Regions from separate parts of the Effusibacillus sp. SKA8 genome, predicted to be linked through region 3. Evidence: riboswitches for the same ligand, from Rfam matches in the RefSeq annotation. Region 3 holds a riboswitch; each other region holds the start of a gene.
What was found. Region 3 has a riboswitch for cyclic di-GMP ahead of AC4ED1_RS08260 (NAD-dependent epimerase/dehydratase family protein). Riboswitches for the same ligand answer to the same signal wherever they lie in the genome.
Positions count from the first base shown of each region.

Region 1: linked by a shared signal. The riboswitch ahead of AC4ED1_RS07640 (glycosyltransferase) and the one ahead of AC4ED1_RS08260 (NAD-dependent epimerase/dehydratase family protein) in region 3 are both predicted to bind cyclic di-GMP.
Region 2: linked by a shared signal. The riboswitch ahead of AC4ED1_RS06745 (MGDG synthase family glycosyltransferase) and the one ahead of AC4ED1_RS08260 (NAD-dependent epimerase/dehydratase family protein) in region 3 are both predicted to bind cyclic di-GMP.

Region 1 is NZ_JBZCSF010000007.1:60,622-64,688, forward strand. It holds gene AC4ED1_RS07640 (glycosyltransferase) at 1-1,447, opposite strand, end outside; cyclic di-GMP riboswitch class II at 1,540-1,622, opposite strand; gene AC4ED1_RS07645 ((Fe-S)-binding protein) at 1,720-3,006, opposite strand; gene AC4ED1_RS07650 (FAD-binding oxidoreductase) at 3,003-4,067, opposite strand, start outside.
Region 2 is NZ_JBZCSF010000006.1:49,496-53,562, forward strand. It holds gene AC4ED1_RS06735 (UDP-glucose dehydrogenase family protein) at 1-587, opposite strand, end outside; gene AC4ED1_RS06740 (glycosyltransferase family 4 protein) at 626-1,897, opposite strand; gene AC4ED1_RS06745 (MGDG synthase family glycosyltransferase) at 1,812-2,954, opposite strand; cyclic di-GMP riboswitch class I at 3,193-3,280, opposite strand; gene AC4ED1_RS06750 (glycosyltransferase) at 3,363-3,794, opposite strand; gene AC4ED1_RS06755 (response regulator) at 3,851-4,067, opposite strand, start outside.
Region 3 is NZ_JBZCSF010000008.1:33,427-37,493, forward strand. It holds gene AC4ED1_RS08235 (hypothetical protein) at 1-116, opposite strand, end outside; gene AC4ED1_RS08240 (DUF5665 domain-containing protein) at 281-586, shown strand; gene AC4ED1_RS08245 (TraR/DksA C4-type zinc finger protein) at 689-1,486, shown strand; gene AC4ED1_RS08250 (autorepressor SdpR family transcription factor) at 1,647-1,943, shown strand; gene AC4ED1_RS08255 (SdpI family protein) at 1,924-2,583, shown strand; cyclic di-GMP riboswitch class II at 2,789-2,872, shown strand; gene AC4ED1_RS08260 (NAD-dependent epimerase/dehydratase family protein) at 3,249-4,067, shown strand, end outside.

The DNA of each region.
Region 1 (4,067 bases), on a different contig from region 3:
AACTCAACAAAAACATTAGGGAATAAAACGCAAAAATTCCCCACTCTATATGTACTTTTGTGGAAATTACCCCCTTATTTGTGACACGAAATTTCTTAGAGGACTTTAACCCAAGGGTCTCTTTCATTGCTGAAATTGACAATTTGGGCGCCATTGCGGTTTCATACACATGGCTCCAATAGATGTTTCTTCGGCCAGCCGACAGAATTCGAAAAGTTAGAGCACTAGCGATCAGTTTAGGCAACCAAATGATGAGCAACATATGCATACTTGCCTGAAGGGATTGGATGTGAAAGACAAGGTATAAAATAGGAGCCAGAATATAGACAAGTTTTTGAACGCCAAAATACCAGTAGAGAATCCCGGAAAAATACAACAGGCGTTGCATGATGCTTAAACCCGGAATGGTCAAAGGATTCCACAGTTTGGCGGCTTGAATGTTTCCCCTGCACCAGCGGTCTCTTTGATGTAAAAGTTCGGAAAAACTTTCAGCAGATAGACCTTTTGCCAACACTTTTTTTACAAAAGCAGAACGATATCCTTTGGCTTGCAGTAACATGCCCGTAGCGACATCTTCCGTGATGCACCCGGTAGCAAATCCCCCAATGGATTCTAGCGCCTGACGGGAAAAAACAGTGTTGCTGCCCACATACATAGTTGCATTAAAACGATCTTTGCCCGCTTGCATTTCAAGCATGAAAAAATCCTGTTCGTTGGGGATTTGCCCGGAAGATGACAAATTGTGCTGGAAAGGGTCCGGATTAAAAAATGCTTGTGGAGCCTGAACAAAACCCATTTTCCTCTTACGAAAAAAACCGACCGTTTCCTGCAAGAAATTGGATTTCGGAACCATATCAGCATCAATTGTCGCAACCAATTCACCGGAAGATTGGGCTAGAGCGTAGTTTAGATTTCCTGCTTTTGCGTGTTTGTGTTCAGGACGAGCGATATAGATAATCCCAAGATCCGACGCAAGCTGTTTGACTTCTTTACGACCCCCATCATCAAGTACATAAATTTTGAGTTTCTCTTTGGGGTAATCCATATAGGTGCAAGCAACAAGCGTTCTTTTTAGAATGTCGATCGATTCGTTATATGTAGGGACAAATATATCCACGGTCGGAGTATATCCGTCTAATTCAGGAGTCTTCCGATTGAGAGGATTCCACATGGTGATGTAAAAAATCAACTGTTGAAAGTAGCCCACAAATTCCCAAAAGAAAAGCAACAAGGAAAAAAACAGGTTGATAAGCCCATCAAACACAAGAGTAAACAAAACACGCCATACCATGTATAGGGTTTCCAACAGGGCCGTATAAGACATCAATGCATGGCAGCTGATGACCTTCAAACGAGTCAAGACATACAAGAGAAAAACAATCGTGAGTTGAATGACCAGATAAAAATGACCGTAGTTGTCAAAAAAATAAATTACGTGAGAGAGCATACCCTTAACTCCTGATTGCCTTCGCCAGCATTTCGCGGCCATTTATAATAAAATTTGATGTTCCGCAAGACAAAAAACGACCAATATCCATAAGAGATATTGGCCGGTTGCGCTACTCGCTCCCAACTGTCCAAGCGCCCAATTCCGGACAGTTTTCATCGCTTCCAATTAGTCATTGTTCAGGTTTCACTTAAATTATTATGCGGGCAAAACATTTTTGTCAACTTCTCATTTGTCAACTTCTCAGCGCCAATCGGCTTCTCAGGATTCGGTCACAGCCCGCAAGCTTCGTGCAGCAGTTCAATGAGATGCACCGCTTTCATCCGGTTCTCCAGTCCCGCCCGCTGAATGCCCATGCGCATCTGCAGCAGACATCCCGGATTGGAAGTAACCACAATCGCGGCATCGGAGGCTTTGACAAACTCCATTTTCCGGTCCAGCACTTTCATGGAAGCATCGTATTCGACCAGACTGTAGATGCCGGCGGAACCGCAGCATTCGTCCGCCACAGGCAACTCCACATACCGGACCCCCGGAATGGAGCGCAAGAGTTCCCGCGGCTGGGCGGACACTTTTTGCACATTGCGAAGATGGCAGGAATCCTGATACGTAATCAGGTACGGCAGCTCCTTGCGAAACGGAAGGGGGCCCAGGTCCGCCAAGATCACGCTGATATCCCGGCTCTTCCGGGCAAACCGTTTCGCGCGTTCCGCCCATTCCGGATCGTCGGCCAGCAAATGACCGTATTCCGCCAACATCGCCCCGCAACCGCCCGCATTGTTTACATACCAATCCGCTCCGCTCGCTGCAAACGCTTCGATGTTCCGTTTTACCAATTCTTTCGCCAGTTCCACCTCTCCCGCATGCGCATGCAACGCGCCGCAACAGGTTTGCATTTTTGGAATGACGATCTGGCAACCGGCGGCAGCCAGCAGTTCGATACTTTTTCGGTTGGTGTCGAAAAACAGGGAATCCATCACACAACCGGCAAAAAAGGCCACTTTCGCTTTCGGGCGTCCCGCCGGCTGCAAAAGCGGCCTTTTCCCCAGATAGGAAACGGGCGGCGGGACATCGGGCAAAGCCCGCTCAAACTCGCCCAGATGAAACGGCAATTTCCGCGTGATCCGCAAAGCGCGGGCCGCCTTCCGCAATCCCGATTTTTGATACAGCCAGATCAGTCCGCCAACCGCTTTTAAACGTCCCGGATACGGGAACAATCTCTGAAACACAAACCGCCTGAATCCCTTGACCAAAGGGCTCCATTGTTTTTCGGCACGGATCGCCTGTTTCGCCCCTTCCAGAATGGTCCCGTACTTCACCCCGCTCGGGCAGACCGTTTCGCATGCCCGGCAGCCCAGACACAAATCGATCGGCCGGGCCAGATGTTCCGCGACCCCAATCTTTCCTTCCGCAGCCGCTTTGACCAAAGCAATCCGTCCGCGGGGGGACGCCGACTCCTTTTCCAGAACCCGATAGGTTGGACAGGCGGGGAGGCAGTATCCGCACTGAACGCAACGAAATGTCTCGTCGTATTGCAGCAGTTGTTGCAACTCGTTCATTCGGTCAGCACCACCCGCGTCTGGCCCGGCCGGGGAAAGATTTTATAAGGGTTCAAAATGTTGTCCGGATCCCACGCCCGCTTGATCCGCCTCATCATGTCGAGGCCGACGGGGCCAAGTTCCATTTCCATATAAGGCGCCTTCATCGTTCCGATGCCGTGTTCCCCCGACAGTGTTCCCCCCAGTTCGACAGCCGCTTGGAATATTTCCCCGACCGCTTCCTCCACCCGCCGCATCTCATCCTTGTCTCTTGCATCCGCCATGATGTTCGGGTGCAGATTGCCGTCCCCCGCATGTCCGAAGACGACCAGGCAAATGTTGTATTTGTCCCGGATGGCCCGCAGGCGTTCAAACATCTCCGGAATTTTGGCGCGGGGGACCGTCGCGTCTTCCGAGATTTTTGTCGGTTTAATGCGGGTGATCGCGGGAGACACGAGTTTTCTCGCCTTCCACAATTCCTCCCTTTCCGATTCGTTGTTGGCGATTCTCACGTCTCTTGCGCCGAATTCCCTGCAAATCGCAGCCGTTTTCCGGATTTCCTCTTCCACGGCAACCGGATGCCCGTCCGCTTCGATCAGAATGATCGCATCGGCGTCAACCGGCAAACCGCACGGTTTATAATTCTCGACCGCCCGGATGGAAGCGTTGTCCATGATCTCCATCTTGGCGGGCAGAACCCCGTTTGTCAGCACGCCGCTGATCGCCCTTCCCGCATCGATCAGGTCGTCAAAGACGGCCATCAGCGCTTTCCGGGCAGGCGGTTTGGGGATTAAACGCAAAATCGCTTTCGTGATCACCCCGAGCGTCCCTTCCGATCCAAGAATCAACGGCGTCAGATCGTAGCCCGTCACGTTTTTGACCGTCATTCCTCCGGTCCGGATGATCTCCCCTTGCGGGGTGACAACTTCCAAACCGATTACATAATGCTTGGTCACACCGTATTTCAATCCGTGTGGTCCTCCCGCGTTTTCCGCCAGATTGCCGCCAATCGTCGAAACGTTTGAACTGCTCGGATCCGGCGGATAGAAAAGTCCCGCTTCCTCCGCCTTTTTGTGCAAATC
Region 2 (4,067 bases), on a different contig from region 3:
TGCCAGTCGGTAAACACCACCGGGCATTCGAGCGGTTCAAACAGCCGTCTCATCTGCCGCTGCGCTTTCTCCGTCCGGCACCCGATCACCATGCGGTCCGGCGACAAAAAGTCCGCCACCGCCGTCCCCTGGCGCAGGAATTCCGGAGCGGAGACAATATCAAACCTTGAACCGCCATCTTCGTTCAAAAACCGGAACACGGCTTCACAGGTGCCGATCGGTACGGTGCTTTTGATCGCAACGGTAACAGGGTCCGCCACATCCCGTTTCAACAGCCGGACCACTTCCCAGAGAGCCGTCAGATCGGGATGCCCGCTTTCTGTCGGGGGCGTTCCGACAGCGATCATCACAAGCTCCCTGTCCGCGATCGCCTGCGAAAAATCGGCCGTAAACCGCAAACGCCCCGCTTGCGTGTTCCTTTCCACCATCTCCGGCAGCCCCGGTTCATGCACCGGCAGCCTGCCCGCTTGAATCTGCTCCACTTTTTGCCGGTCATTGTCGACACAGACCACATCATGGCCCCATTCGGCAAAAACCGCAGCCGCCACAAGTCCCACATACCCGGCGCCAACGATGCATATTCTCATCCGCTTTCTCCTTCCGCCTCAAGGATGGAAAACCCATTTCAAAACACCGAAGTTTTGGCAAACCGCCATTCCTGAAGGACCGTTCCGTAGCTGTCCGTCAACCGGTCAAAGATGGCGTCCCAGTTCCTTTTTCGTGCGCTCAATCGGGCGATATGAGCCATCTGCCGCCGCAAATGCCCGTTGCGCACCAACAAACTGATGCCTTCCCGGAACGATTCCACGGAACGGGCATGGCAGAGCAGTCCGTTTTTCATATGTGAAATGATGTCCGTAACACCGCCCGATTCCACCCCGATCACCGGAAGTCCGGACGCCATCGCTTCCAAAACCGCGTTGCCGAACGTTTCCGTGCTCGAAGGAAACACGAACAGATCACAGGAGGCGTACATTTCGGACAACTCCCGACCGCGTAAAAAACCTGTCCACGTAATATTCGGATTGTCATGCGGATTTATTTTCGACATGAACGGCCCGTCTCCTACCACAATCAAATGCACTCTCTCTGCCACATCTTGGGGAAGTGTCAGGTAACTACCGAGCAGGATGTCGATATCTTTCTCCGGCGCAACGCGCCCGACGTAGAGCAACAGTAGTTTGGATTCGCCGATGCCGTAGATTTGGCGGATTTGAGGGTTGCGAAATTGCGGGTTGTATTGAGCGGGATCAATGCCGCGGCTCCAGATCTCCGCGTTGCGGATTCCGTTTTGCTCCACCACTTGCTTGGTGGCGGTCGATGGGCAGTAGGTGCGTTCGCAATGGTTGTGAAACCAGGTTACGTAAGACCAGAGCATTTTCTTGAGAAAAGGAAGACGGTAATAGTCGAGGTATTGGTCAAAATTGGTGTGATACGACGAGACCGCCGGCACTCCGTGGCGCTGGGCGAAGCGGTGGCCGATCACCCCCAGCGTGAACGGTGTCGCCAGGTGAATCAAATCGGGTTGAAATTCGAGGAGTTGTTTTTCGATCTTCGCATAACGCGACAAGGGAATTCTGCATTCCGGATAGAGCGGAAACGGAACACTCGGCACGCGGCGAATGCGCTTCGAATCATCCGTTGCTTCCATGTCATCCGGCGCGAAGACAAGGTACGGAATCCTCTTTCTCTCCCAGTATCCGACCAGACGGCTAAGCGTCATCGCCACCCCGTTGATTTGAGGGGGAAACGTATCCGAAAAAAGGGCAACCCGCAAATAAAATCGACCTCCGAATCGAGAATTTTTGCCGCTACCGCAACATGCGCAGCGCCGTGTTTCGGTTGCGGTTTTCCAAAGCGATTTCCATGACCGCACCAGCCACTTCCATGGCGGCATCCGGACGTCTGATCGTCTCCATGCGCCTGATCATGTTTTCCCTGTCAGAACCGCTTTCCAACAAACCGCGCACCGCATCGGCAGCCTCTCTTGCAGTGCGGACCGTGACAGCGACTCCCAACTCCGACATCAATTGGCCGTTTCTCCACTCCTGCCCGTAAATCGGTGTGTACAACACCATCGGAAGTTTCATGGCAAGCGCTTCCGCTATCGTCAAGCCGCCCGGTTTGGTCACCAGCAGGTCGCTTACGGCCATCAAGCGGGGAATCTCGCGGATATACCCGAAGACTTTAAGGTTTTGCCGGCCGTGGTACCGGGAATGCAGCTCTCTCCGTAAAGGCTGGTTATAACCGCAAACGACAGTGATTTCACAGTCGATCAAATTGTCGTGCCCAGACTCGACAATTTGCCGAACGGTTTGCGGAACACCGATCCCCAATCCGCCGCCCATAACCAATACGCGTTTGTTTGGCGACGGGTTTGCAACGGCTTCCGCCAGCTCATACGCGAAAGCCCGCGAGATGGGGATGCCCGTTACGCGGATCTCCGAATCCCCATGCAGCCGCTTGCGGAGCTCACTGGCTGTCTCATTCACCGGAACGCAATAAAGATCGACCTCGGGATGCGCCCAATACCCGTGCATGTCAAAATCGGTCAAAACCGTGCACAGCGGCACGCGCAGCCCTTTGCGCTTCATCTCTCCGATCAGACAAGCGGGCAAAGGATGCGTGCATACGACAGCATCCGGGGTCAGCCGCCGCAGCCAAGCTCCCACATCCTTTTGCAGGATCCCGTGCACAATCGACCGGCTGATGCCGTTCATCTCCTTTTCCCTCTGCCATTCGTACCATTTCCCCCATAAACGGGGACGGCGGGCCAAGGTCTCCAAATACAACGCCCGCGTCACTTTCGCGGTCAGCGGCCGGAAGGTATCAAGCAAATTGAGCCTGGTCACGCGCACATCCCAGTACCGGGACAAAAGCGCCTCTTCAATCGCGGAAGCGGCCCGTTCGTGGCCCGCTCCGATCGCCTCGGACAGCAAAACGATATGCGGCAAGCGCACACCTCCTTCTCATTTGCAGTTTTAACGTATCAACAAAGTTTTAAGAATTCATAAAGGTTTCATGAAACCCTCATAAAGAATGCACAACATAAGGTGTATGGGAATGGATCCGTCGCAGAAAAAACCAAGAGGCCCTTCCGGGGAGAAGAACCTCTTGGTTTTGTGGGGGTAGGGGGATTCCAAAAGGGTCAATGAGGAAACCTTTTGTGGAATTGAGCAATGCACCGGAACAATCAGCAGCCTGGCTGTCCTAACTGTTTCCAGCCTTAGACCCATGGCTTTGCGTCCCTGTCTTTCGACCAGGTTTGCCCTTGATGATTGACTCATTCCTTGCTTTTATTTTACATGATTCGACTGGATCGTACATAGGGCCGTAGGACTATTTTTCGGGAAATTTTTCGCCTATTCGACAACTCTCGTCAACCCGGGGATAATTTTTATCGGATTTTTCCATCCGCGCAGATCAAATAGTGCAAAAGAACTATCCAATCCGGCCTCTTGCCAGATATTTTTAAGCAGTTCCGCATCAAAATCTTCGCCCGTTTCAATCAGTCGGACTCTGCCGTCCCGCTCCTGCATGCGGTTGACAATTTTTTGGGTCGCATCCCGGGAACCGGTGTCCACCACCACAATTCGCATGTCTTTTCTGTGCAAGAACGCTTTATATGCGATGACTCTGACGATTCCCTCAATATAAAATTCTCCGTCGCACACGATCAGCACCAATGTGATGCGGCGGTTGGACGAAACGCTTGCGCGGAGATACCGGATCAACCTCAACAGCCCGACGACAAAGCCATAGGTCGCCAACGCCCAAACGAAAAGGGCGAGCATAACTGACACCTCCCTTTGTGGTGTCAATATATGCTCGCCTTGCGACAGGCGTTCGTTCAGAGCCTTACCCAACCGCGTCTGGCAGCCGTGATCACCGCCTGTGTGCGGTCGTCCACTCCGAGTTTGCCGAGAATGGATGAAACATGATTTTTGACGGTTTTCTCCGATATGAACAGCGTTTCGCCGATGGTGCGGTTGCTTTTTCCTTCCGCCATCAAACGCAGGATTTCCATCTCGCGCTGGGTCAGCAGGTCCTGCCAGGAATCTCGCTCC
Region 3 (4,067 bases):
TAGGGAGCCAGTGTATTGAACTGAAAAATCATTTTCGTCAAAAAACTGGCGATGATGCCGATTGAACCGATCCAGACGAGGATCGAGCCGACCGAGCGAACCGTATGTCGTCTCATAGCAGGAGCCAATCCTCCTTGTCTGTGTTTGCTATCTCAAATCATACAGGATTTTACGAGAAAAGAAACAAGAAAAAAGGATCGTTTCTCCGAACTTTTTATGAAGTCGCGCCGCATATGGCAGGCGAGGCGGAGGACACACTAGCACAAGGAGGTTGCGGTCGATGAAGGAAATGGACGAGGCAACGCGGCTGAATGAACATTTGGAACGTCTGGCAACGCATCTGGAACGCGCGCAATTTGCCGAATATGTTCAATTGTTGAATCGTCCGGGACGCCTCATCACGATCAGTTTCCTGAGCGGAATTGCGCGGGGAGTCGGCGCCGGTCTCGGTTTTACCGTGATTGTGGCGGTCCTGCTCCTGATTTTGCAGGAACTGGCGGCTCGTAATCTCCCGGTCATCGGGCGGTTTTTGGCCGATATCGTGCGGATTGTGCAAGCTCAACTGCACACTCCGACCCTACCGTAAGAAAGTCCGCCAAAGTGAAGAGTGGTTTCATTCCATTAAGTGAAGCAGGGCTTAAAAGTTAGTTCCGAATGGTTTGCAGCAAAATTCAGAGGGGGGCTCTCGATGCGTTTGACCGGTGAGCAACTTCGAGAACTTCGGACGCAACTGGAAGAGGAACTGAGCGATCTCCGCAACTCGATAGATGCCAACGACCGGTACGGAATTCCCGATTCGATGCCGGACCAATTGGCGGAATTGTCGATGTATGACAACCATCCGGCCGATATCGGAGACGAATTGTTTGAACGGGGAAAGGATTTGGCGCTGCGGGATGCGGCGTCCATCCGGTTGGCGCGGGTCGATGAAGCTTTGGAGCGAATGGAGAACGGGACTTACGGCATATGCGCCCATTGCGGACGGGACATTCCGTTTGAACGCCTGCAGGCGGAACCGGCGGCCGAATTCTGCATCGATTGTCAGGAAGGGGCGGAGGAGCACGAGATCGAAAGCAACCGGCCGGTGGAAGAGAATTTTGGATTTCCCGGCTACGGGCGGGTATTTAACGACGACAACCGGTTTGCGCAATCCGCTTACGACGGGGAAGACGCGTGGCAGGATGTCGCCCGGTACGGAACTTCTGAAAACGCATCTGATTTTGAGGACGGCACCGACCCCGAACTGCTGTATATCGACAGTGAAGAGCGAAGAGGCTATGTGGAAGATCTGGAAGGCTATTTGACGGCCGATCTCTACGGCAACCCGACCGGGTTTACCCGCAATGAAGCGTACCGTCGGAATGCGCGCGATTTTACAGACAATTTGAATTGGATGGGGTTGGAGCCGGATGACGCGTTAGACGGCATATTAAACGAAAATTCCGGGAACAACTGGGACCGCTTTGATCACGACCGCAGGGAATGAGAATGCATTCCGGTCAACCGAAGCAACAGCAAAAAGAAACTGGACGGCCGTTTTCGCAATGGGCCGTCTTTTGTTAACCGGAAACGTGGATTGACATGATGTGGAAACGGGTGTAGGATATATTTAGATGATTATCTAAATATCTAAAAGAGGAGATTGTATGAACGAAACGTTCAAAGCGTTGTCCGATCCGACCCGGCGGCAAATCATACGGCTGCTGCGCGGGCGGGACATGACGGCGGGGGAGATTGCGGACCATTTTTCGATGACAAAGCCAAGCATCTCGCATCACCTCAATTCTTTAAAGCAAGCAAAATTGGTTCTGGATGAGCGGCGCGGGCAAAACATTGTGTATTCGCTGAACACGACGGTGGTGCAGGAAGTGATCGGATGGTTCCTGGACATTCTGGGAACGGAGAAGAAGGAGGGCGAAAAACATGACGAACCTGAAAAATAAGTGGGGAAAAGCGGATCTGGCGATTGCGATCGTGGCGTTGATGCCGATTGTGGCGGCGGTTTTCTTGTATAACCGGCTGCCCGAAAGCATGGCCGTGCATTTCGGACTTGACGGACAGCCGGATGGCTACCAGAATAAGCTGACGTTTCTGTTGATGTACGGGCTGCTGTTGTTGGGATTGCAGTTTGTTATCAAGGTTGCGCGCTTTATCGATCCGAAACGGGAAAACTACGAAAAATTTGCAGGCGTGTTTGAAACAATCCGCTTTGCGGTTACTATGCTGCTCAGCGCAGGACTTGCTTTCGTATTGGCGTACAATTTGGGCTATCCAATCAAGATGCAGATGTTTGCATTGTTGGGCATCGGGGTGCTGTACCTGATCCTGGGTAATTATTTCGGCCGGATTCGTTTCAATTATTTTATGGGAATTCGAACTCCGTGGACGTTGGCGGATGAAGAAGTGTGGAGACGCACGCACCGGATGGCGGGGCCGGTCTGGATGGCAACAGGCCTGGTTGCGATCGTCTGCGCGTTTTTGCCGGGAGTGGCGGCTGCGTGGCTGTTTGGAATCGCCCTTGCGCTTTCGCTCGTGTCGCCTTTCGTATATTCATTCGCGGTATATCGGAGGATGAGGCGATAAGAATTCAGACTAAACTCTTTTTTCACTGTTAATCGTAAGGGGAAAATACCAAATATGAATGATTTGTGAATTGTTCGGGATAGGTCAAATCAGATAGGTCAAATCAATATTGACTTGAAACACTTCTGAATGTAAAATTATAACAAAAAAGATTGATTGTATAAATGGTTGTATAACCGAAGCGCTGAAGCGTTCCATTTGCATAATCTAATCTGGAAGCGATGAAAAACTGTCTGGAATTGGGCGCTTGGACAGTTGGGAGTGAGTAGCGCAACCGACCAATATCTTTGGATATTGGTCGGTTTTTGTCTTGGAAGAACATCCAGGCAAGGGGGAGGCGTCATATTGAAACTTTTACGGGGAAACAAGGAGTTGAATGAAGTTCAACCGATTGGGAACCCGACATCGAAACTACCGACCAGATGAAAAAATTGCGTTTTTTGCAATTGTTTAGTCGCTATGCACCATCGAGGAAATTGATCTGTCATTTATCGACAGTCGCCTATGAAGAAGAGAACAATTATGGGCACATTGATAGCGTTGCATGAATTTTGACGGACTATTTCAGCAATTCTTCCTTGCCTAGAAGAAACAAAAAAACCTTTACAAAAGTACAGGTAGATCCTATCCAATTTTGTTGTTTCCGGCGGTCTGGAGGTATACAAATGAACATACTGGTTACGGGCGGATATGGCTTTATCGGTTCCGCGGTAGTGGAACGGTTTTACAAAGAAGGCCATCAGGTTTACGTTATCGACAATCTCTCTTCGGGGAGAAGGGGAAATGTAACGGTTCCGCACAAATCATACCGGTATAACGTGAAAGACCCTGCTTGCGAGGAAGTGTTCCGCAGTGTCGGTTTCGACGTCGTCGTTCATCTGGCCGCTCAAACCGACGTTGTCACGTCCATGGAACGTCCTCGCGCAGACACGGAAACGAACATACTTGGTCTGGTCAACATGCTGTACTGCGCAAGGTTGAACGGTGTAAAGAAGTTTGTCTTTGCCTCCTCTGCAGCGGTATACGGGGAGCCGGGGCGAATCCCGGTAACAGAGGAAGATCCGTGCAACCCGTTGTCGCCATACGGTATCAACAAGTGGCTGGGCGAGTTGTACTGCGAAAAATGGCGCGAGATTTATCACCTCGACACCCTTTGCCTGCGGTTTGCAAACGTGTATGGACCGCGGCAACGCCAGACCGGGGAAGGTGGGGTCATCTCCGTTTTTCTGAACCAAGTTCGCGAAGGAAAACCGCTGACAGTCTACGGAGATGGAACGCAGACACGTGATTTTATCTACGTTGATGATGTCGCCGATGCTATCTACCGGGGCGCGACAAGCGACGCCACCGGGATCTATAATGTTTCGACGGGCAGGGAAACCAGCGTAAACGACTTGATTGAGGCGATTCGCACGTTTTCGCCGGTGGAAGGCATCACGTATCTGGAGCGCCGGCCGGGAGAAATTGTCCGCTCATGCTTGGAC